DNA from 2 places in the Mesorhizobium sp. WSM4816 genome. Region 1 is predicted to be linked to the other one. Evidence: riboswitches for the same ligand, from Rfam matches in the RefSeq annotation. Region 1 holds a riboswitch; the other holds the start of a gene.
The links. Region 1 has a riboswitch for thiamine pyrophosphate ahead of thiC (phosphomethylpyrimidine synthase ThiC). Riboswitches for the same ligand answer to the same signal wherever they lie in the genome.
Positions count from the first base shown of each region.

Region 1 (10,411 bases):
TCACCTGCCGGCCGCAGCCTGAAAGCTGCTACTGCGTGGATTTCGCTGATCGCCGTGCCCAGCACGACGGGCGAACTGATGGCCGACACCTGAGCACAGAAGCCATATGATGACCTTAAGAAGTTCGAGATATCGAACGACGAATTTTCATATGATGACCTCGCTTTTGGCCCGCACTGGGAGTATGGATCGTCAGATCCGGCAAAGTTGGGAGGATCCATGCAGCAGGCCGAACATCGAACGTCCCGGCGGTCGTTCGTCTCTCAGGTTGCCGACGCCCTGCGCGGCCAGATCGAAGCCGGCTTTTATGCGCCTGGCGATAAATTGCCGACAGAACCCGCGCTGATCGACCGGTTCGGGTTCAGCCGCACCGTGGTCCGGGAGGCCATCGCCGCGCTTCGTGCCGATGGGCTGGTGGAATCGCGGCAAGGCGCCGGCGTCTTCGTTCTCGGCCCGAAACCCGTCGACGAGGGATTGAGGCTGTTCACTGACGAAACGAACAAGATCTCGGACATCATCGAAGAGCTCGAGCTGCGCATCGGCATCGAAGTCGAGGCAGCCGGCCTTGCCGCCGCCCGCAGCTCGCCGGCGCAAGAGGCCGAAATCGAGGCCCAGGTCGAAAGGTTCGCCGACCTCATGGCGCAAGGGCAACCCACGGACGATGCCGACTTCCAGTTCCACATGGCGATTGCCGCCGCAACCAACAACGCCAGGTTCAAGGCCTTCCTCGAACATGTCGGCCGGCGGATGATCCCGCGGGTGAAGTTCAAGACGATGATGGGCGGCGTCGACCCCTTGCCCAATCGCGACCATCCGATTCTGCAGGAGCACAGGGAAATCGCCGATGCGATCCTCGCCCGCGACCCGGAAAAGGCGCGTGAGGCGATGCGCCGCCATTTGGTGACCGGGATAAAGCGCTATCGCGCCCTGACCGTCCGGCGCCCGACAAATCAGGACAACAGCGGCGGTTGACCCGTCCGGATATTCATCATATGAATCTAGATGACATCATATTAATTTGTGGGATGAGTTCCTTTGTCGCCAGATGAAATCAAGTCGCGGGTCGCTTCAGGGCTGCTGTCGTTTCCAGTCACGCATTTCAACGAGGATTTCAGCCTCAATCTCGAAAGCTATCGCGCGCATGTCGAATGGCTGTCGGGGTTCGGTGCCGCTGCCCTGTTCGCGGCCGGCGGCACCGGTGAATTCTTCTCGCTGTCGCCGGAAGAGGTCGCCGACGTTACCCGCGCGGCCAAGGATGCCTCGGGAAACGTGCCGATCATCGCCGGCTGCGGCTACGGCACGGCGCTCGCCACGGAAATCGCCCGCCGCGCCGAGGCTGCGGGAGCCGACGGTCTCCTGCTTCTGCCTCACTATCTGATGGAGGCCTCGCAAGAGGGGATTTTTCGGCATGTCAAGGCCGTGTGCCAGTCCACCGGCCTCGGCGTCATCATCTACAACCGTGCGAACTCGGTCGCCGGTGCCGACACCGTTGCACGCCTTGCTGACGCGTGCCCAAACCTAATCGGGTTCAAGGACGGCACAGGCAAGGTCGATCTTGTCCGCCACGTCACCGCAAAGCTTGGCGATCGGCTCTGCTACATCGGTGGCATGCCCACGCATGAGCTGTTCGCCGAGGGCTTCAACGGCGCCGGCGTGACGACTTATTCCTCCGCGGTCTTCAACTTCGTGCCGGAATTGGCCCAGCGCTTCTACAGGGCGATGCGGACAGGTGATCGCGCTATGATGGAAGAAATCCTGCACAGCTTCTTCTTCCCCTTCGCGGCCCTGCGCGATCGCGAGCAAGGTTATCCGGTGTCGATCATCAAGGCCGGCGTCGAGCTCATCGGACGGACACCCGGCCCGCTTCGGCCGCCGCTGACGGATCTGAAGCCGCAGGAGAAAGACGTGCTGCGCGGACTGATCGAGAAGATCGCCGCCTAGCCGCCGCGAGATCGGCAAATCGTCGGCCGCACGGGATGAGGAGGATCGTCTCGTGCGACAGCCAAAACGGAAGATCCCAAACGGAAGATCAAGGGAGGAGTGACATGAACAGAAGCATTCATGCGATTGCAGCTGTCGTATTGATGACCGCTGCCGCGCCATCGGCCGTCGCACAGGAAGCGGCGCAGGAGATCCGTATCGTCCTGCCGGAGCAGCCGGCCAATCTGGAGCCCTGCGGCACCATCATCACCAATGTCGGCCAGATACTCAGCCAAAACGTGGTTGAATCGTTGACCGTCATCGATCCGGTCAGCGGACAGCCCCAGCCGAAACTGGCGACGGAGTGGACCAGCGTGGACCCGACCACCTGGCGGGTCAAGCTGCGCGAGGGCGTCAAATTCCAGGACGGAACCGAACTCAATGCGGATGCGGTCGTCTTCTCAATCAACAGGATGATCAGCGGCAAGCTTACCTGCAGCAACATTGCGAAATTCGGCGATGCCAAACTGACGCTGACGCCGGTCGACAAGCTGACCGTCGAAATAAAGTCGGACAGGCCCGAGCCCATCATGCCGACGCTGTTGAGCGTGGTCATGATCGTCTCGCCGAAGACGCCGGTCGACCAGGCGGTGAACGATCCGGTCGGCACCGGCCCGTTCACGCTGTCGACCTTTTCCCCGCAGACCGTGGTGCTGGACGCGTTCGACGGCTATTGGGGCAACAAGCCGCAGATCACCAAGGCAACCTATGTCTGGCGACCCGAATCCTCGATTCGAGCCGCCATGGTGAAGACCGGGGAAGCCGACCTGACACCGTCGATTGCCATCCAGGACGCAAGCAATCCGGAGACGGATTTCGCCTACCTGAACTCCGAAACCACTGCCATCCGCATCGATGCCGCCGAGCCGCCGCTCGACGACCTGCGCGTGCGCAAGGCGCTCAACCTGGCGATCGACTGGGAAGGCCTTGCGCAGCTGTTCGGCGACGACGTCAAGCGTGCGTCGCAGATGGTCGTCTCCGGGATCAACGGCCATGACGACGCGCTCGAGCCTTGGTCGTATGATCCGGAAGAGGCGAAAAAGCTCATCGAAGAGGCGCGCGCGGCGGGTGTCGCGGTCGACACCGAGATCAAGCTCATCGGGCGAAACGGCATCTATCCGAACGGCGCCGAAGCGATGGAGGCGATGATGACGATGTGGCAGGACGCCGGCCTCAACGTCAAGCTTACCATGCTCGATGTCGCCGACTGGCTGCGCTATCTGCAAAAGCCGTTCCCGGCGGAGCGCGGCCCCAATCTCCTGCAGATGATGCATGACAACAACAAGGGCGATGCGGCCTTCACGGTGCCGATCTTCTATCGATCGAGCGGCAGCTACTCGACCTTGGCCGATCCGGCATTCGACAAGCAGATAGACGAGGCACTGGCGGCGACCGGCGAAGCCCGCACCAACAGCTTCAAGGCGATTTTCGGCAAGGCCCGCAACGAAGTGGTGGCGGACATCCCGATGTTCCATATGATCGGCTACACCCGGGTTGGCACCAGGCTGGAATGGAAGCCCGATATCACCACCAACAGCGAAATACCGCTGGCCAATATCGCCATCAAAGACTGAGCGATACGGGGGCGCCAGGCGGTCGTCGCCCTGCGCCCCCGACCCGTTGCCTCCGTCGATATCCGCCGAAGGGCATCCGAAATGATAACCTATCTTGGACGCCGGGCGTCGCACAGCATCCTGTCGGTCATCGGTCTTTTGACCTTGGTTTTTTTCCTGACACGGCTCACCGGCGATCCTTCCGCCTTGTACCTGCCTCTGGACTCGACTGCGGAAGCTCGGGCCGCGTTCGCGCGGTTGAACGGCCTCGATCAGCCGATCCATTGGCAGTTTCTGGGATATCTGCGCGATCTGCTGCAGCTGGATTTCGGTGAATCGCTGCGCCAGAACCGCTCGGCGATGCAGGTCGCGCTTGAGGCGTTCCCGGAAACACTGAAGCTGGCCGTCGTCGCGATCACGCTGTCGACCGCCTTGGCAATTCTTGTCGGCTCGCTGGCGGCCGCGCGGCCGGGCAGCATCTTCGACCGTATCGCCAGCCTCGTCTCGCTGGCCGGCGCAAGCGCGCCGGATTTCTGGGTCGCCATCGTCGGCATCCTTGTCTTCGCCGTGGGGCTCGGAGTTTTGCCGACATCGGGCACCGGCAGCTGGGCGCACTGGATCATGCCGACCTTCGTGCTGATGCTTCGCCCTTTCGGTCTCCTGGTGCAGGTCGTGCGCGGAACCATGCTGTCGGCGCTTGCCTCTCCATACATCAAGACCGCAAGGGCCAAGGGCCTGCCGCGGCAGAAGATCATCTTCGGGCATGCGCTTCGCAACTCGCTGCTGCCGGTCGTCACGGTCGCCGGCGACCTGGCGACCAGCCTCGTCAACGGCGCCGTCGTCGTGGAGTCGATATTCGGCTGGCCCGGCATCGGCAAGCTGATGATCGATTCGATCATCCAGCGCGATTTTGCCGTCGTCCAGTCGACCATTCTGGTGACGGCAACCGCCATCTTCATCCTCAACATCGCGATCGACCTGCTCTACGCGGTTCTCGATCCGCGCATCCGGTACTGAGCCATGACGATCATCACCCCCGACATCAAGCCGGCGGCCGTTCCAGGCAGCGGTCGCGTGCTTTTCGCCTATTTGAAGCGCGACAGGCTTGCGCTCGCCGCTGCTATTTTCCTGGCGATCGTCGTCATCGCGGCGGTCCTTGGCCCGTGGCTGGTGGGCGACGCCGCATCGCGGCTCGGGCTGCGCCAGCGCAACCTCGCCCCGTTCTCGCTGGCCAGCGGCTGGATCTACGTCCTTGGCGCCGACACCCTCGGCCGGCCGATCCTGGCCAGGCTGATTGTCGGCGCGCAGAACACGTTCGGCATTGCCGCGGCGGCGGTGTTCGCGTCAATGCTGGTCGGTGGAACGCTGGGCCTGATAGCGGGCTATTCGGAGCGCTGGTACAGTCATCTCATCCTGCGCCTGGCCGATGTCGTCATGAGCTTTCCCTCGCTGCTGCTGGCGCTCATCGTGCTCTACACACTGGGCCCAAGCATCACCAACCTGGTGATCGTTCTCGCCGTGACGCGCATGCCGATCTACCTCAGAACTGCGCGCGCGGAAGTGCTGGAGCTGCGCGAGCGCATGTTCGTCAGCGCGGCGCGAGCCATGGGCGCGAAGCCGGCCCGGATCATCATCCGGCACATCGCCCCCCTGGTCCTGCCGACATTGGTGACGATTTCAGCCATTGATTTCGCGACCGTCATTTTGTCGGAATCGGCGCTGAGTTTCCTTGGCCTCGGCATTCAGCCACCGGACTTCACGTGGGGTGCGATGGTGGCAAACGGCCGCGGCTATCTTGCCACCGCCTGGTGGATCGCATTCTGGCCGGGCCTTGCAATCATGCTGACGACGCTGTCGCTCAACATCCTCTCGAACTGGGCACGCACCGTTGCCGATCCGCAGCAACGCTGGCGCCTTCAGACATTGCGAAAAGCTGCCCGATGAGCAACGCGACCATTCTCAAGCTCGAGGGCCTGACCGTCGATTTTCTTTCGGATGACCAGCCGGTACGCGCCGTCGACGATGTCTCTTTCCACGTCAGCCGTGGCGAGACGCTGGTGATCCTCGGCGAAAGCGGTTCGGGAAAGAGCGTCAGCACCAGCACGGTGATGGATCTCGTCGACTGCCCGCCAGGCGATATCGTGGCCGGCTCCTGCTTCTTCGACGGCGTCGAACTGTCAGGCCTCGGTGCCGAGGCGCGCCGAAGCATCAACGGCCGCAGGATTGCGATGATCTTTCAGGATCCGCTCGCCTATTTGAACCCGGTCTACACGGTGGGGCGCCAGATCGAGGAGGTCTTTGAGAGCCACGGTGCGGCAGCCGGCAAGGCCGCACGCGCCAAGACGATAGAACTGCTTCGGCGGGTCGGCATTCCAGAGCCGCAAAACCGCGTCGACTTCTATCCGCATCAATTCTCGGGCGGACAGCGCCAGCGCGTGATGATTGCCATGGCGATCGCGTTGAAACCGGACATCCTGATCGCCGATGAGCCGACGACTGCCCTGGACGTCAGCGTGCAAGCGCAGATCCTCGATCTGCTGCGCGATCTCCAGCGCGAAACCGGCATGGCGTTGATCATGATCACCCACGACCTCGAAGTCGCCGCGTCCATGGCGGACCGGATCATCGTCATGAACGGCGGCAAGGTCGTCGAGACAGGCATCGCCAAGGAGGTCTTCAGCAATCCGCAGCACGCCTATACCCGCCGCCTCATCGCCGCCCTGCCCCACGGCAACGCAGCGGAGGCGCCCAACAGGCGTTCGACGGCGGTCGCCGGCGAGACGCTGCTCAAGGTGGAACATCTCACCAAGCACTATGAGCTTGCTTCCGGAGCTTTTAGCAGCAAGCGGACGTTCAAGGCGGTGGATGACATAAGCTTCGAGGTCAGGAGAGGAGAAACGCTCGGCATCGTCGGCGAGTCCGGGTCCGGCAAATCGAGCGTCGCGCGCATGCTGCTGGGGCTGAACGCGCCAAGCGCCGGTAGCGCGGTCTTTGCCGGTGAGAACATCTTCGACATGAATGGGAAGCGCCTCATGGCGTTTCGGCGCAAGGTCCAGATGATCTTCCAGGATCCATACGGATCGATGAATCCGCGCATGCGCGTTTATTCGATCATTTCCGAGCCCTGGGTGATCCACCGCGATATCCTGCCGAAGGACAGGTGGAAGGCTCGCGTGGCAGAGCTCCTGGAATTGGTTGGGCTGTTGCCGGAGCACGCCGAGCGCTACCCGCACCAGTTTTCCGGCGGCCAGCGACAGCGCATCGCCATTGCGCGCGCACTTGCCAGCGAGCCGGAACTGATCGTCTGCGACGAGGCGGTTTCGGCGCTCGACGTCTCTATCCAGGCGCAGGTGATCGACCTTCTGGCCGACCTCAGGACCAGGCTCGGCCTCTCCTATATTTTCATCACCCACGACTTGCCGATCGTGCGCCATTTCGCCGACCGGATCATGGTCATGAAAGACGGAAGGATTGTCGAGGAAGGTCAAACCGCGGCGCTGTTCGGGGCGCCTCGCCACAAATATACGCAAAGCCTGTTGCAGGCTGTGCCCAGGCCCAAATGGCTTACGCAGGCTCAATAGTTCGTCCGCGCGCCCAGCTAGCGTTGCCGACTGATGGGCCGAATGCGCTTGACAAAATGGCGATCGCCCGCTCAATTTGACCCATTCACCAGGGGGGTCCCGGCAAGGGGCTGAGATACTGCTGGCTTTCGCGGCGCAGTGACCCGTTGAACCTGATCCAGTTCATACTGGCGTAGGGACGGTGCAAGCGCTTTGCGGGAGTCCATGCCCGAAAACCTGTAAGCAGGCAGACCAAAGCGTCTTTTCATCCTTCCGGCACAGAACTGGGTCTCCAATGCATGAGCAAAGGAGCCTCATAATGAATGCCATTTCCCCCGCCGTGTCGACGGGACCGCTGCCCGCCTCAAGGAAAATCCACAAACCCGGCCTTATTCACCCGCAGATCAGGGTGCCGATGCGGGAAATCGCTGTCCATCCGACGGCAGGCGAACCGCCTGTCACCGTTTACGATCCGTCCGGTCCCTATACGGACCCGACTGTCGAAACCAGCATCGAAAAGGGCCTCGCCAGGTTTCGCCATGAATGGGTTACGGCGCGCGGCGACGTCGAATTCCACGATGGCCGCAGTGTCAGGCCGGAGGACAACGGCTTTGCGTCAGGTGAGCGCCTGACGCCGGAATTTCCCGTGCGCCACCGGCCGCTAAAGGCAAAAACGGGCAAAGCGGTGACGCAGCTTGCCTATGCGCGGGCCGGGATCATCACCCCCGAAATGGAGTTCGTCGCCATTCGCGAGAATCTCGGCCGCGAGAGCTTACGCGGCGGGATGCAGCGCGACGGCAACTCTTTCGGCGCGGTGATCCCGGACTTCGTCACGCCGGAATTCGTGCGCGACGAGATAGCGCGCGGACGGGCTATCATTCCCTCCAACATCAACCACCCGGAGAGCGAGCCGATGATCATCGGCCGCAATTTCCTGGTCAAGATCAATGCCAATATCGGCAATTCAGCCGTCACCTCGTCGATGGCCGAAGAGGTCGAAAAAATGGTCTGGGCGATCCGCTGGGGAGCCGACACCGTCATGGACCTGTCGACCGGTCGCAACATCCACAACATCCGCGAATGGATCGTCCGCAATTCGCCTGTGCCGATCGGAACCGTGCCGCTCTACCAGGCGCTTGAGAAGGTCGGAGGGATCGCCGAGGACCTGACCTGGGAAATCTACCGCGATACGCTGATCGAACAGGCCGAACAGGGCGTCGACTATTTCACCATCCATGCCGGTGTGCGGCTGCACTACATCCCGCTGACGGTCGACCGGGTCACCGGCATCGTGTCGCGCGGCGGCTCCATCATGGCCAAGTGGTGCCTGCATCACCACCGCGAAAGCTTCCTCTACGAGCATTTCGAGGAAATCTGCGACATCTGCCGCGCTTACGACGTGTCGTTCTCGCTCGGCGACGGCCTTCGTCCCGGCTCGATCGCCGACGCCAACGACGCGGCGCAGTTCGCCGAACTGGAAACGCTCGGCGAGTTGACAAAGGTCGCCTGGGCCAAGGATTGCCAGGTCATGATCGAGGGGCCGGGCCATGTTCCGATGCACAAGATCAAGGAGAACATGGACAGGCAGCTCGAAGTCTGCGGCGAGGCGCCCTTCTACACGCTTGGGCCGCTGACCACCGACATCGCACCCGGCTACGACCACATCACCTCAGGCATCGGCGCTGCGATGATCGGCTGGTACGGCACGGCGATGCTCTGCTATGTCACGCCCAAGGAGCATCTCGGTCTCCCCGACCGCAACGACGTCAAGACGGGCGTCATCACCTACAAGATAGCCGCGCACGCCGCCGACCTCGCCAAGGGTCATCCGACAGCGAAGCTCCGCGACGATGCGCTGTCGAGGGCGCGGTTCGAGTTTCGTTGGGAAGACCAGTTCAACCTGTCGCTCGACCCCGAAACCGCGCGCTCCTTCCACGACGAGACGTTGCCGAAGGAGGCGCACAAGCTGGCGCATTTCTGCTCGATGTGCGGGCCGAAATTCTGCTCGATGCGCATCTCCCACGACATTCGGGCCGAGGCACAGAAAGAGGGCATGGCGGCGATGGCCGCGAAGTACCGCGAGGGCGGCAATCTTTATATGCCGGTGGACGGCGAACCGCCCATGCCGAAGATGCCGGAGCCGTCATGAGGCTGCTGGTCAAAGGGGCTGGCGTCGCCGGCCTCACCGCCGCCTTCGAACTCGCCGCCCGCGGTGCTGCGGTAACCATTGCCGAGACCCGGCATGGCCTTGGCGGCAACGCATCATGGATGGCCGGCGGCATGCTGGCGCCCTGGTGCGAGCGCGAAAGCGCCGAGCAGCCGGTGCTGGATCTCGGACGCGACGCCGCCGACTGGTGGGATGCGGTCCTGCCGGGTCATGTCACGCGGGCCGGAACACTCGTTTTGGCAATGCCGCGGGATGCGGGCGAACTCGCCCGGTTTGCAAGCCGCACGTCGGGTCATCGGCGGGTCGACGAAGACGAAATCGCGCTCCTGGAACCCGAGATCGCCGGCCGCTTCCGTCGCGGGCTGTTCTTTCCGGGCGAGGCCCATCTCGACCCACGCCGAGCAATGGCGGCGCTGCATGAAAAACTCGCCGCAAGCGGCGTCGAGTTCCGCTTCGGAGTGGACGCCCGGCACGTGACGGGATTCGACCGCGAGATCGACTGCATGGGAATGGCGTCCAGCGATGAAAGGCTTCGCGGCGTGCGCGGCGAGATGCTGATCCTGCGTACACCGGACATCTCGCTGTCGCGCCCAGTCAGGCTGCTGCACCCGCGTTTGCCGCTCTATCTGGCGCCGCGCGCCGACCACCATTTCATGGCTGGTGCAACGATGGTCGAGAGCCTGTCCACGGAGCCGGTCACGGTACGGGCGATGATGGAGCTCCTGAACGCCGCCTATTCGGTTCATCCCGCCTTTGGCGAGGCCGCGATCGTTGAGACGGGCGTCGGCATTCGCCCGGCGTTTTCCGACAACCTGCCGCGCGTCGAAGCGCATGGCAGGAGCGTCGCGATCAACGGGCTCTACCGCCATGGTTTCCTGCTGGCCCCCGCCATGGCGCGCCGGGCGGCCGACCTTGTTTTCGATACTGACAAACCGGTGGAACTTACTGATGAAACTGACGGTCAACGGCGAAGCGCATGAGATCACCGCCGCCACCCTGGCGGAGCTTCTCGCCGCGCTTGACTACGAGGGCAACTGGCTTGCAACGGCCGTGAACAGCGAGGTTGTGCACGCGACTGAGCGGGCGCTGTTCCAGTTGAAGGACGGCGACCGGATCGAAATTCTCTCACCCATGCAAGGAGGTTAGCAACG
Region 1 is NZ_JBVVQR010000001.1:350,479-360,889, reverse strand. Features, by position in the region: gene trxC (thioredoxin TrxC) at 1-22, shown strand, start outside; gene AC0L3H_RS01600 (FadR/GntR family transcriptional regulator) at 220-972, shown strand; gene kdgD (5-dehydro-4-deoxyglucarate dehydratase) at 1,036-1,941, shown strand; gene AC0L3H_RS01590 (ABC transporter substrate-binding protein) at 2,046-3,554, shown strand; gene AC0L3H_RS01585 (ABC transporter permease) at 3,636-4,550, shown strand; gene AC0L3H_RS01580 (ABC transporter permease) at 4,554-5,477, shown strand; gene AC0L3H_RS01575 (ABC transporter ATP-binding protein) at 5,474-7,114, shown strand; TPP riboswitch at 7,195-7,311, shown strand; gene thiC (phosphomethylpyrimidine synthase ThiC) at 7,413-9,242, shown strand; gene thiO (glycine oxidase ThiO) at 9,239-10,240, shown strand; gene thiS (sulfur carrier protein ThiS) at 10,209-10,406, shown strand; gene AC0L3H_RS01555 (thiazole synthase) at 10,411-10,411, shown strand, end outside.

Region 2 (10,411 bases), on a different contig from region 1:
GCTTTTCCCACCGCCCGAGGGGCCGACAAGGGCGGTGACGCTGCCTTCCTCGATGGTGACGGTCACGCCCTTCAGCACGAGGTTGTCCCCAAAGCGCTTCTCGATGTCGGTGAGGCCGATCATGCGCGCGCCTCCAGGAAGCCGCCATAGCGGTTGAGCCGCTTTTCCAGGCGCGTCTGCAACGCCGACAGCACCGAGCTCAGCGCCAGATAGAGAGCCGCCGCCTCGACATAGAGGATCAACGGCTCATAGGTGGTGGCGACGATGCGCTGCGCCGCCTGGAACATCTCCGGCACCGTGATGGCTGCGGCCAGCGATGTGTCCTTGACCAGCGAGATGAAAGTGTTGGACAGCGGCGGCACCGCGACGCGGCCCGCTTGTGGAAGGATAGTGCGTCGCATCGCCTGGCCCCAGGTCATGCCGATCGAATAGGCCGCCTCCCACTGCCCCTTCGGCACCGAGCCTATGACGGCGCGGATGATCTCCGACGTATAGGCGCCGATATTGAGTGTGAAGCCGATCAACGCGGCTGAAAAGGCGTCGAGCAGGATGCCGACCGAGGGCAGGCCGTAGAAGATCAGGAAGAGCTGCACCAGAAGCGGCGTGCCACGGAAGATCCAGACATAGAAGCGGACCACGGCGACCAGCGGCGTCGGGCCGAACAGCCGGACGAGCGCTGCGACCAGTCCTACGAATAGACCGAATGCGAACGACAGCAGCGTTAGCGGCACGGTGAAGATCAGCGCGGCCCATAGCAGCGTGGGCAACGAATCCAGCATCAATTGCAGCCAGTGCGGCACGAAAACTCTCCTTGCGAGATTGCCGCCCAAAATCGGCCCGGCAGCATCGAGGCGCGACCATACGGTCGTCATATCACGCCAAAAGCGGCGGCCGTCAAAGACGGCTCGCCGCGATACTTGGCCATGCGGGCCGGCAACCAGCCGGCTCCGTGAAATGCGCTTACTTCGAAACGTCCTGGCCGAAGTAAGTGTCGGCGATCTTCTGGTAGGTGCCGTCGGACTTGATATCGGCCAGCGCCCGATTGATGGCGGCGACCAGTTCCGGATCGCCCTTGCGCACGAGGACGCCGGAATAGTCGGCGTTTTCTTCCTGCGCGGCGATCTTCACGTTGGCGTCGGGCTTGTGCTTCTTGAAATCGAGGAAGGACAGGCTGTCGTTGATGGTGGCATCGGCGCGGCCGGTAAGAAGCAGCTGGATCGATTGGTCGAAGCCATCGGTACCGACGAGTTCGGCGCCGTTCGCTTCGGCGAGCTTGCCGAAATTCGAGGTCAGCGACTGCGCCGCCTTCTTGCCCTTCAGGTCGGCAAAGCTGTTGATGTCGGTATTGTCGCCGCGCACGATCAGCACCGCCTTGGAAGCAATATAGGGATCGGAGAAATCATACTTGGCCTTGCGCTCCTCGGTGATGCCGACCTGGTTGATAACAGCGTCATAGCGCTCGGCGTCGAGGCCGGCGATCAGCCCATCCCATTTGCCTTCGAGGAATTCGGCCTTGACGCCGAGTCGCTCGGCGATCGCCTTGGCAATCTCGACGTCGAAGCCGACCAGTTCGCCCGAGGCATCATGATAGGTGAAGGGGGCATAGGTACCTTCCGTGCCGACCTTGAAGACACCGGCCTGCTTGATCTGATCGAGATTGGCGCCGGCATGGCCTGATGTGCCAGCCAGTACCTGCAGTGTTGCGGCGACGATAAGCGATTTGAGCCATTTCATTTTTCTGTGATCCCGTCATTGGCCGGCGTCCGGGGCCGGCGTCCGGCGCATTTGTGAGCGCCGGAAACTGACAGATGCAGCCTGGCGAAATAAGAAACCAGATTTCAAAAATGAGACACTTTCGAAATCCAATTCTCAAAACCACATCGACTCACGCCAACCGGCCGAGGAGCGACCGCCGCATCGAGCTTTCGAACAGTGCAATCCACGCGACATCAGCGGCGGAACCATTCGCGCGGGTGGCACGTTTGTTGGCTGTTGTAGGGCGCGGCGTCGCCAATTCAACCACGATGCCAGCTCAGGGGCGAGCGATCGCACCGCAACGCCCGGAACAGGGAGCGTGGCATGATGGAAGATACGGCAGGGCGAACCATGGTCCGCGCGGCGATGAAAGCCCCCTATCTCGAGCGCGACGAGGAGCATGTTCTCGCGCTGCGCTGGAAGGAAGACAACGACCAGCAGGCACTGCACCAAATCGCCATGGCGCATATGCGGCTGGTTATTTCCATGGCCTCGAAGTTCCGCCACTATGGCCTGCCCCTCGGCGACCTGGTGCAGGAAGGCCATGTCGGCCTGCTGGAGGCAGCGGCCCGTTTCGAACCGGAGCGCGAGGTGCGGTTTTCGACCTATGCGACGTGGTGGATCCGTGCCTCGATGCAGGACTATATCCTGCGCAACTGGTCGATCGTGCGTGGCGGCACCAGTTCGGCGCAAAAGGCGCTGTTCTTCAATTTGCGGCGCCTGCGCGCCCGCTTGGCGAACGGTGCCGAGCCGATCTCGAACACCTCGCTCTACCGCGAGGTGTCGGTGGCGCTTGGCGTCTCCGAGGCCGACGTGGCGATGATGGACTCGCGCCTTTCGGCCCCCGACAGTTCGCTCAACCAGCCGCTCGCCGACGATGCGGGCGCCACCGAGCGAATGGATTTTCTGGTTTCGGACGATCCTTTGCCGGACGAAGTCGTGGGCGACACGATCGATGTCGAACGCCGCTCTATATGGCTGAAAACCGCGCTCGGCGCGCTCAACGCCCGCGAGCTCAGGATCATCGAGGAACGCCGGCTGAGCGACGAGGGCGCGACGCTCGAAGCCCTCGGCGAGGCGCTTGGCATCTCCAAGGAACGCGTCCGCCAGATCGAGGCACGCGCCATGGAAAAGCTCAAGATAGCGCTGGTGAAGCAAAACCCCGAGTTTCTGGCGACCGCCGCCTAGGGTGTGTTGCGATTCAGGTTAGGACGAGTCGGAGTCGAAGACGGGCGCGAAGCGACCAAACCAGGTGGTTTCCGAGAACCGGAGCGGAGCGTACATAAAGTACGTGAGCACCGGCCTACGCCGGCCGTAGCCTTACTGCCGCGACCGCTCATGAGTGCTCCGGCCGGCGAAGGTCGGAAGCGCAGGAAATTGCCGTTTGCGGGCCGGCATCACCTGAATATCGACACACTCTATCTGTCGGTGATGATCTTGACCTTGTCGCCGGCCGAAACGGCTGCGCCGGGCGACATTGCATTGAGCACCCTGAACAGGTCGAGCTTGCGGTCGACGCCGACCATCTGCGCCGCGAGCGAACCCATGGTCTGTCCGGGCCGGACCGTGACGACGCGGATATGCAGCGGCTTCAGCGCTGCTTTTTCGGCCGCGCTCAAGATCCGGAACGAGCCGCTGACCGAGCGCGCCACCGCGTCCAGCGAGGTGCTGGCGGAGGGGGCTGCCGTCAGCAGCCGGTAGACCTGGCCGCCGGCGCGGATCACCGCGATGCCGAACTGCCAGCCCTCGGCGCTGGCATGCGCCGTCGCCGCCTCGTTGCCGTTGATTGTTTCCTGGCGCACGCTGCTTTCGTCGAGACCGGCCACCCAGCCGCTGCGGAGGTAGTCGGTCAGCGATCGGTTCCTGTCGATCGAGACGCCGTCGAAGCGGATCGCTATGTCGCCCGGTCCGGTTGCCGTCACCGCCGCGGCCGAGTTGTCGATGATGAAGCCGTCGGGCACCGAGAACGACACGCCGAGCCCCGGATGCAGGAAGGTTTCGCCACGCACATAGCCTTCCTCCGGCGTGTCGCCGTAGAGCAGCCCGTCTATGCCGGCGAGGAAGGCGTCGCGGTCGCGCGTGCCGACGCCGGGCGCGCCGAACTGGCGGGCATGGCGCTGCGCCAGATCGATGCGTTGCGGCGTGTTCGGGTGCGTTGCCAGGAAGTCGAGGCTGGCGTCGGTGGCGCCGCTGATCGAGCGGAAATCGGTGTAGGCCGACATGGACTGCAGGAAGCGGCCAGCGGCAAACGGATCGAAGCCCGCCTCGCCGATCGACTTGATGCCGATGCCGTCGGCCTCCAGCTCCTGATTGCGCGAGAACTGGGCAAGCCGCAGCTTGCCGCGGATCAGTGCCGCCTTGGCGGTCGGGCTGTCGCCGAGCACATCCGAGACGACTTTTGTCGCAAAGCCTTCCTCGGCCTCGAGCTGCTGGCGCTGCAAGCCGTGGTTTGCAGTGACATGGCCCATCTCATGCGCGATGACCGCGGCGAGTTCGGCCGAATCGTTGGCCAGCGCCAACAGGCCGCGCGTGATGTAGAGATAGCCGCCAGGCAATGCGAAAGCGTTGACGTTGGGCGAATTGAGGATCGTGATGCGGTAGGTCTGGCTCGGGTTGGCCGAAACCACCGTCAGGCTGCCGACGACCTTGGCGACCATGCGCTCGAGCTTGGGATCGGAATATTCGCCGCCATAGGTCGCGAGGATGCGCGGATGCTGCGCCTTGGCCATTTCGGCGACCTTGCTGTTGGCGGCAACATTGTCGACGGTGACCGGTTTGCTAGAAGGCTGGAAGCCGGATACCTGAACGTCCGGAGGCGTGAACATCTGGCAGCTTGCCAACGCCATGGCAAAGCCGGCCAGCGCCAGGAAGCGCGCCAGCGGTTTCCTTCTCACTCTGTCTGTGCCGGTCGGCAGAACAGCTTCCTTTCGGCTCTCAGCACATGGCCCGAAAATCGGGCATCGATTTTCAGATCATGCGCAAAATCAACTGCCACAGAGTCCTTCGAGCCCACGAGCGCGGATGGCACCGTAGTGGCAAATCACAACCTATGCCGGACCAGTATCGGAGGACCTAGCCACACTACGTTGACCATGGCAAGCAAACGCCACATCGCCTGAAGCCGGTTTGGCCGTAAATTATGTCCGCTTCCGGGCAACATCTCGTGATCCTGCGCCAAACGGACCTGCACCGATATAGCGCCGAAAGGCTTCCGGTCCAGCCTTGGTAAAAAAATCGGCGACAGTCCCGGTTGCGGCAACCGTGCCATTGTCCAGGAACACCATGTCCTGGCCGATACGGTGGGCGTCCTCCGGCTGATGGGTGACGAACAGCACCGTCATGCGCCGCTCCGCATGGACGTCGGCTACCAGATCGAGCATGTCGTCGCGCAACGCCGGTCCGAGCGAGGCCAACGGTTCGTCGAGCAAGAGCACCGGCCGGTCGCGCACCAGGACGCGGGCGAGCGCGACGCGCTGCCGCTCGCCGCCGGAGAGTTCGCGCGGCAGGCGCTGTTGCTTGCCGGCAAGGCCGACGCGCTTGAGCGCCGCGGCGATTGCAGCGTGGTCGGCCTCGGTCAGCCTGAGCGATGGCGAGCGGCCAAGGCCGACATTTCGTTCGACCGAAAGATGGGCGAAGAGATTGTTTTCCTGGAACACCATCGACACGGGTCGCGCCGACGGCGGTTTGGCGCCGACATCGGCGCCGCCGATCAGCACGCGGCCCGATTGCGGCGTCTCGAAGCCGGCCACCAGATTGAGCAGTGTCGATTTTCCCGAGCCGCTCGGCCCCATGATGGCGGTGATCTTCGAGGCGGCGAACTCGACATCGAATAAAAACGGCGCTTCGCCATAGCTGAACGAGGCCTTTTCCAGCCGCACAGCCGTACCGTTTTCGCTGTTGAGCGTCATGATCTTTCTCCCCGTCCCAGCCAGTCCGCGGCCAGGACAAGCGCGAGACAGACCAGGCCGAGCAGAAATGCCAGGCCGGCCGCGTCCATCGTGCGGTAGCTGCCCATGCGGGCCAGCAGGAGATAAGGCAGCGTCTGCAGGGAGTCGCTGCCAAACAGGGCAATGGCGCCGAGATCGCCGAGCGACAAAGCCATCGCGAACGCGAAACCGGTGGCGAGCGGCCGCCGCAGCGACGGCCAGTCGACCAGCCGGAAACGGTTCCAGCCCGAAATGCCAAGCAGCAAACAGAGCCGTTCGTGGCGTTCGCTCGCCGCATCATAGCCGGGGCGAATGGCGCGGATGGCAAACGGCATCGCCATCACCGCATTGACGGCGACGACCATGACAGGGGCGATGGCAAAGACGTCGCTGACGGTCCGCAGGAGCAGGAACCAGCCGGCGCCGATGACGACGGGCGGCACGACGAGGACGAAGCCGGCGCCGGTATCCGTGGCGTATTCGAGCAGCGTCCTGGCGCCGACGCGACGCCTCAAGGCCAGCGCCCGGCGTGCCATGACCAGCGACAGCGACAGCGCCACTGCAAGCAGCGCCGCCAGCAAGGCGAGCACGGCGCTGGTCAGCGCCGCTTGCCGCACCGCGCTCTCGCCCGCCAGCCGGCCGAGATCGGCGCCAAGGCCTGACGTGACCGTGGCCGCCATCGGCCCGGCGACGAACAGCAAAGCGAGGATGATCAATGCTGCGTTCAGCACGGTCTCGGCGGCGCCGGCCGAAAGATAGCGGCGCGAAGCCACCGGCAGGTTGGCGTCGCCGACGGTATTGGCGCCGAGCCGCATCAATGCCAGCACGACGACGAAGGTCAGCGCGATCTGCAGCACTGTCAGCGTCACCGCGCGGGCAGGATCGAAATCGAAACGCAGCGCCTGGTAGATGGCGACCTCCAGCGTTGTCGCACGCGGCCCGCCGCCCAGCGTGAGTACGATGGTAAAGGATGTGATGCAGAGCATGAAGACAAGCCCGGCGACGCCCGGCAGCGCCGCGCGCAGCGTTGGCCATTCGATCAGCCGGAAGGCGGGCCTGGCGCCCATGCCGAGCTGGCTCGCCAGCCGCCACTGGTCGGCCGGCACTGTCGCAAGCGCTTCGAGGAACAGCCGCGTGGCCAGCGGCAGATTGAAGAAGACATGGGCGACGAGGATGCCGGACAGGCCGTATATGCCCGGCCAGCCCTGACCGCCGATCGCGCTGAGCACGCCGGCGAAATAGCCGGCACGGCCATAGAGTGCCAGAATCCCGAGTGCTGCGACGATGGCCGGCAGCGCGAGCGGCACGGCGAAGAGCTGCAGGATGAGGCCGCGACCGAAGAAGCGCGGATGCCGCGACAGCGCCCGCGCCACGAACAGCGCCGGCACGACGGAGAGCAGCGTCGACAGCAATGCCTGCCACAGCGTGAATCGGGCGACGCGGAAGAGGTAGGAATCGAAGGCCGACGCGGCGCCGGACGGATCGCGTGCGCCTTCGACGATGAGCCCGGCGAACGCGCCGCCGATCAGCAGCGCAACAGCGGCAAGCGCGATGGTGCCGGCGGTGATGCGGGGATCTCTACGATGGCCAGTGTGCATTCCGCGCTGCCCAACTTAACGGCGGGCGCTGAAAGATGGGATGTGGCTGAGGTCGAGTTCCCGCCCACCCCCTTCTGGCCTGCCGGCAATCTCCCCCACAAGGGGGGAGATTGGAAGCTTCACCCTCGCCTCAATCCTTCGACTGTTGCGATTGGCGAAAGCGGAAGTGACATCCGATCTCCCCCCTGGAGGGGGAGATGGCCGGCAGGCCAGAGGGGGGTGGCGTGGAGCGAACACCATGCAGAAATCTAAGTCCTACTTGCTCATCACCGACAGCCATTCGTCGACCCAGGCCTTGCGGTTGGCGGCGACCTCTTCGGGGCTGAAAAGCAACGTCTTGGTCGGCTTGACGAGCTTCTCGAAAGCCGGATTGAGCGGCTTCTCGGTCTTGCCGGCAGGGAACATCCAGTTGGTCTCGGGAATGACATCCTGGAATTTCGGCCCGGTCATGAAAGTCAGGAACTGTTTCGCAAACGGGTTCTTCGCACCTGATTTGGTGATGCCGGCAACCTCGATCTGCAGATACGCGCCCTCGTCGAAGGGCGCTGCCTGATAGCGTTGGGTGTTTTCGGCGACCATATGATAGGCCGGCGACGTGGTGTAGGACAGCACCATCGGCGCCTCGCCCTTGGTGAACAGGCCGTAGGCCTCGCTCCAGCCCGGCGTCACGGTGAGCACCTTTGCCTTAAGCTTGGCCCAGGCTTCGGGCGCCTTGTCGCCATAAACCGACTTCACCCACAACAGCAGGCCGAGACCGGGCGTCGAGGTGCGCGGATCCTGAATGACGATCTTTTCATCGGCATTGCCCTCGACCAGTTCCTTCAGGCTCTTCGGCGGCGTCTTCAGCTTTTCGGTGTCGTAGACGACGGCGAAATAACCATAGTCGAACGGCACGAAAATATCGTCGCTCCAGCCGCCCGGCACCTTGACGTCGATGACGGCACCATGCGGCGAAAACAGGCCGGTGGCCTTGGCTTCCGCCGTCAGATTGGTGTCGAGGCCGAGCACGATGTCGGCCTTGGTCGCGGCCCCTTCCAGCCTGACGCGGTTGAGCAGGGCGACGCCGTCGGCGACCGCGACGAATTCGAGAATACAGCCGCATTCGGCCTCGAACGCCTTCTTGACCGCCGGGCCTGGACCCCATTCGGCGGTGAAGCTCTCATAGGTATAGACGGTGAGTTTTTCCTGCGCGGATGCCGGCCCGGTGCCGGCGAGAACGGTCGCCGCGAGCAGCACTGCCGAAACAAGTGTGTATAAAAACGTGCGCATCGGCGCCTCCTTCGTTGGCGTTGAAGGGAATTGAGGCGTCGGGTTGTCCGAAACGTCTAATCCCTCCGCCGGTACAAACCGGATCAGGTTCAGCGGGTTGGCAGGTTGCCTCTCAGCCGGTCCGCGAAGATCGCGTCCAGCACCCCGTTAGAGCGCTTCGACACATAGGCCCGGCCCATCTGCGGCGCAAGCGGAAGTTGCCGGGCATCCAGACCGCGGCCTTCCGTTTCGCAAGCAGGGCTGGTAAGGGCCACGCATATGAGCAAATTCACCATCCTGCTTGGCGGCGACCTTATCCGCACGCCGCTGCTCGACCGCCAGGTCGAAGGCACGCGTGTCATCGCCGCCGACGCCGGCATCAGCCATGCCCGGACTCTGCGCCTGACGCCGGAACTCTGGGTCGGCGACTTCGATTCGGTGCCGGCGGATTTGCCGGACGAGCTCGCCGCAGTGCCGCGCCAGGTGTTTCCGGCAGAAAAGGACAAGACCGACGGCGAACTGGCTATCGCCGCCGCGCTCGAACGCGGCGCCACCAGCCTCGTGCTCGCCGGCGCGTTCGGCGGCAAGCGCACCGACCACGCCTTCCTGCACCTGGCGCTCGGCGTCCGGCTGGCCGAGGCAGGGACAGAGGTGCTTTTGACCAGTGGCGCAGAGGAAGGCGTGCCCTTGCTTCCCGGAAAGGCCGGCTTCGACTACGCCGACGGCACGCTGTTTTCGATTCTCGGCTTCTCCGACCTTGCCGGTCTGACCGTGACCGGCGCCAAATGGCCGCTGAACCATGTCGAGGTGGCGTTCGGCTCGTCGCTGACCATTTCCAACGAGGTCAAGGGCCGGCTCGAAGTCGCGCTGGGCAGCGGCCGCGCGCTGTTGCTCGCCCATCCATTCCCCCTACCTGAAAGCTGACATGGCGCCGCCGCTTCTCAATCTCGACGGGATAAAACTGACCTTCGGTGGCACGCCGCTGCTCGACGGGACGGAACTGACGGCGTCGGCGGGCGACAAGATCGCTCTGGTCGGCCGCAACGGCTCGGGCAAGTCGACGTTGCTGAAGATCGCTGCGGGATTGATCGAGCCGCAGGATGGCGAGGTGTTCCGCCAGCCTTCGGCAACAGTGCGCTACCTGCCGCAAATGCCCGACATGGATGGTTTCGCCAGCGTCCGCGCCTATGTCGAGGCGGGGCTCGGACCCGCCGACGATCCCTACCGCGCCACCTATCTGATGGAGCATCTCGGCCTGTCCGGCGAGGAACGGCCGAACGATCTCTCCGGCGGCGAAGCCCGCCGTGCTGCCCTGGCCCGCGTCATGGCGCCGGAGCCCGACATTCTCCTCCTCGATGAGCCGACCAACCATCTCGACCTGTCGGTCATCGAATGGCTGGAGGAGGAGCTTGCCCGCACCTCTTCGGCGCTGATCGTCATCTCGCACGACCGCCGCTTCCTCGAGCGCGTGTCGCGCGCCACCGTCTGGCTCGATCGGGGCCAGACCCGCAGGCTGGACAAGGGCTTTGGCCATTTCGAGGAATGGCGCGACACCGTTCTGGAAGAAGAAGAGCGCGAGCAGCACAAGCTTGGCCGCCAGATCGTGCGCGAGGAGCACTGGCTGCGCTATGGCGTGACGGCAAGGCGCAAGCGCAACATGCGCCGGCTCGGCGAACTGCAGACCATGCGCCAGCGCTTTCGCGGCCATCGTGGCGCCGAGGGTGCGGCGACCATGGTGGCCAGCGACGCCGCCGAATCGGGCAAGCTGGTGATCGAGGCCAGGAACATCGAGAAGAGCTTTGGCGACCTCACCGTGGTCAGGGGTTTCTCGACCCGCATCCAGCGCGGTGACCGCGTTGGCCTGGTCGGCCCGAACGGCGTCGG
Region 2 is NZ_JBVVQR010000044.1:20,176-30,586, forward strand. Features, by position in the region: gene AC0L3H_RS29145 (amino acid ABC transporter ATP-binding protein) at 1-123, opposite strand, end outside; gene AC0L3H_RS29150 (ABC transporter permease subunit) at 120-800, opposite strand; gene AC0L3H_RS29155 (amino acid ABC transporter substrate-binding protein) at 961-1,734, opposite strand; gene AC0L3H_RS29160 (RNA polymerase factor sigma-32) at 2,080-2,943, shown strand; gene AC0L3H_RS29165 (M48 family metalloprotease) at 3,174-4,601, opposite strand; gene thiQ (thiamine ABC transporter ATP-binding protein) at 4,893-5,663, opposite strand; gene thiP (thiamine/thiamine pyrophosphate ABC transporter permease) at 5,660-7,279, opposite strand; gene thiB (thiamine ABC transporter substrate binding subunit) at 7,535-8,548, opposite strand; TPP riboswitch at 8,592-8,705, opposite strand; gene AC0L3H_RS29185 (thiamine diphosphokinase) at 8,807-9,451, shown strand; gene AC0L3H_RS29190 (ABC-F family ATP-binding cassette domain-containing protein) at 9,453-10,411, shown strand, end outside.
Region 2: another riboswitch for thiamine pyrophosphate. It lies ahead of thiB (thiamine ABC transporter substrate binding subunit); the one in region 1 lies ahead of thiC (phosphomethylpyrimidine synthase ThiC).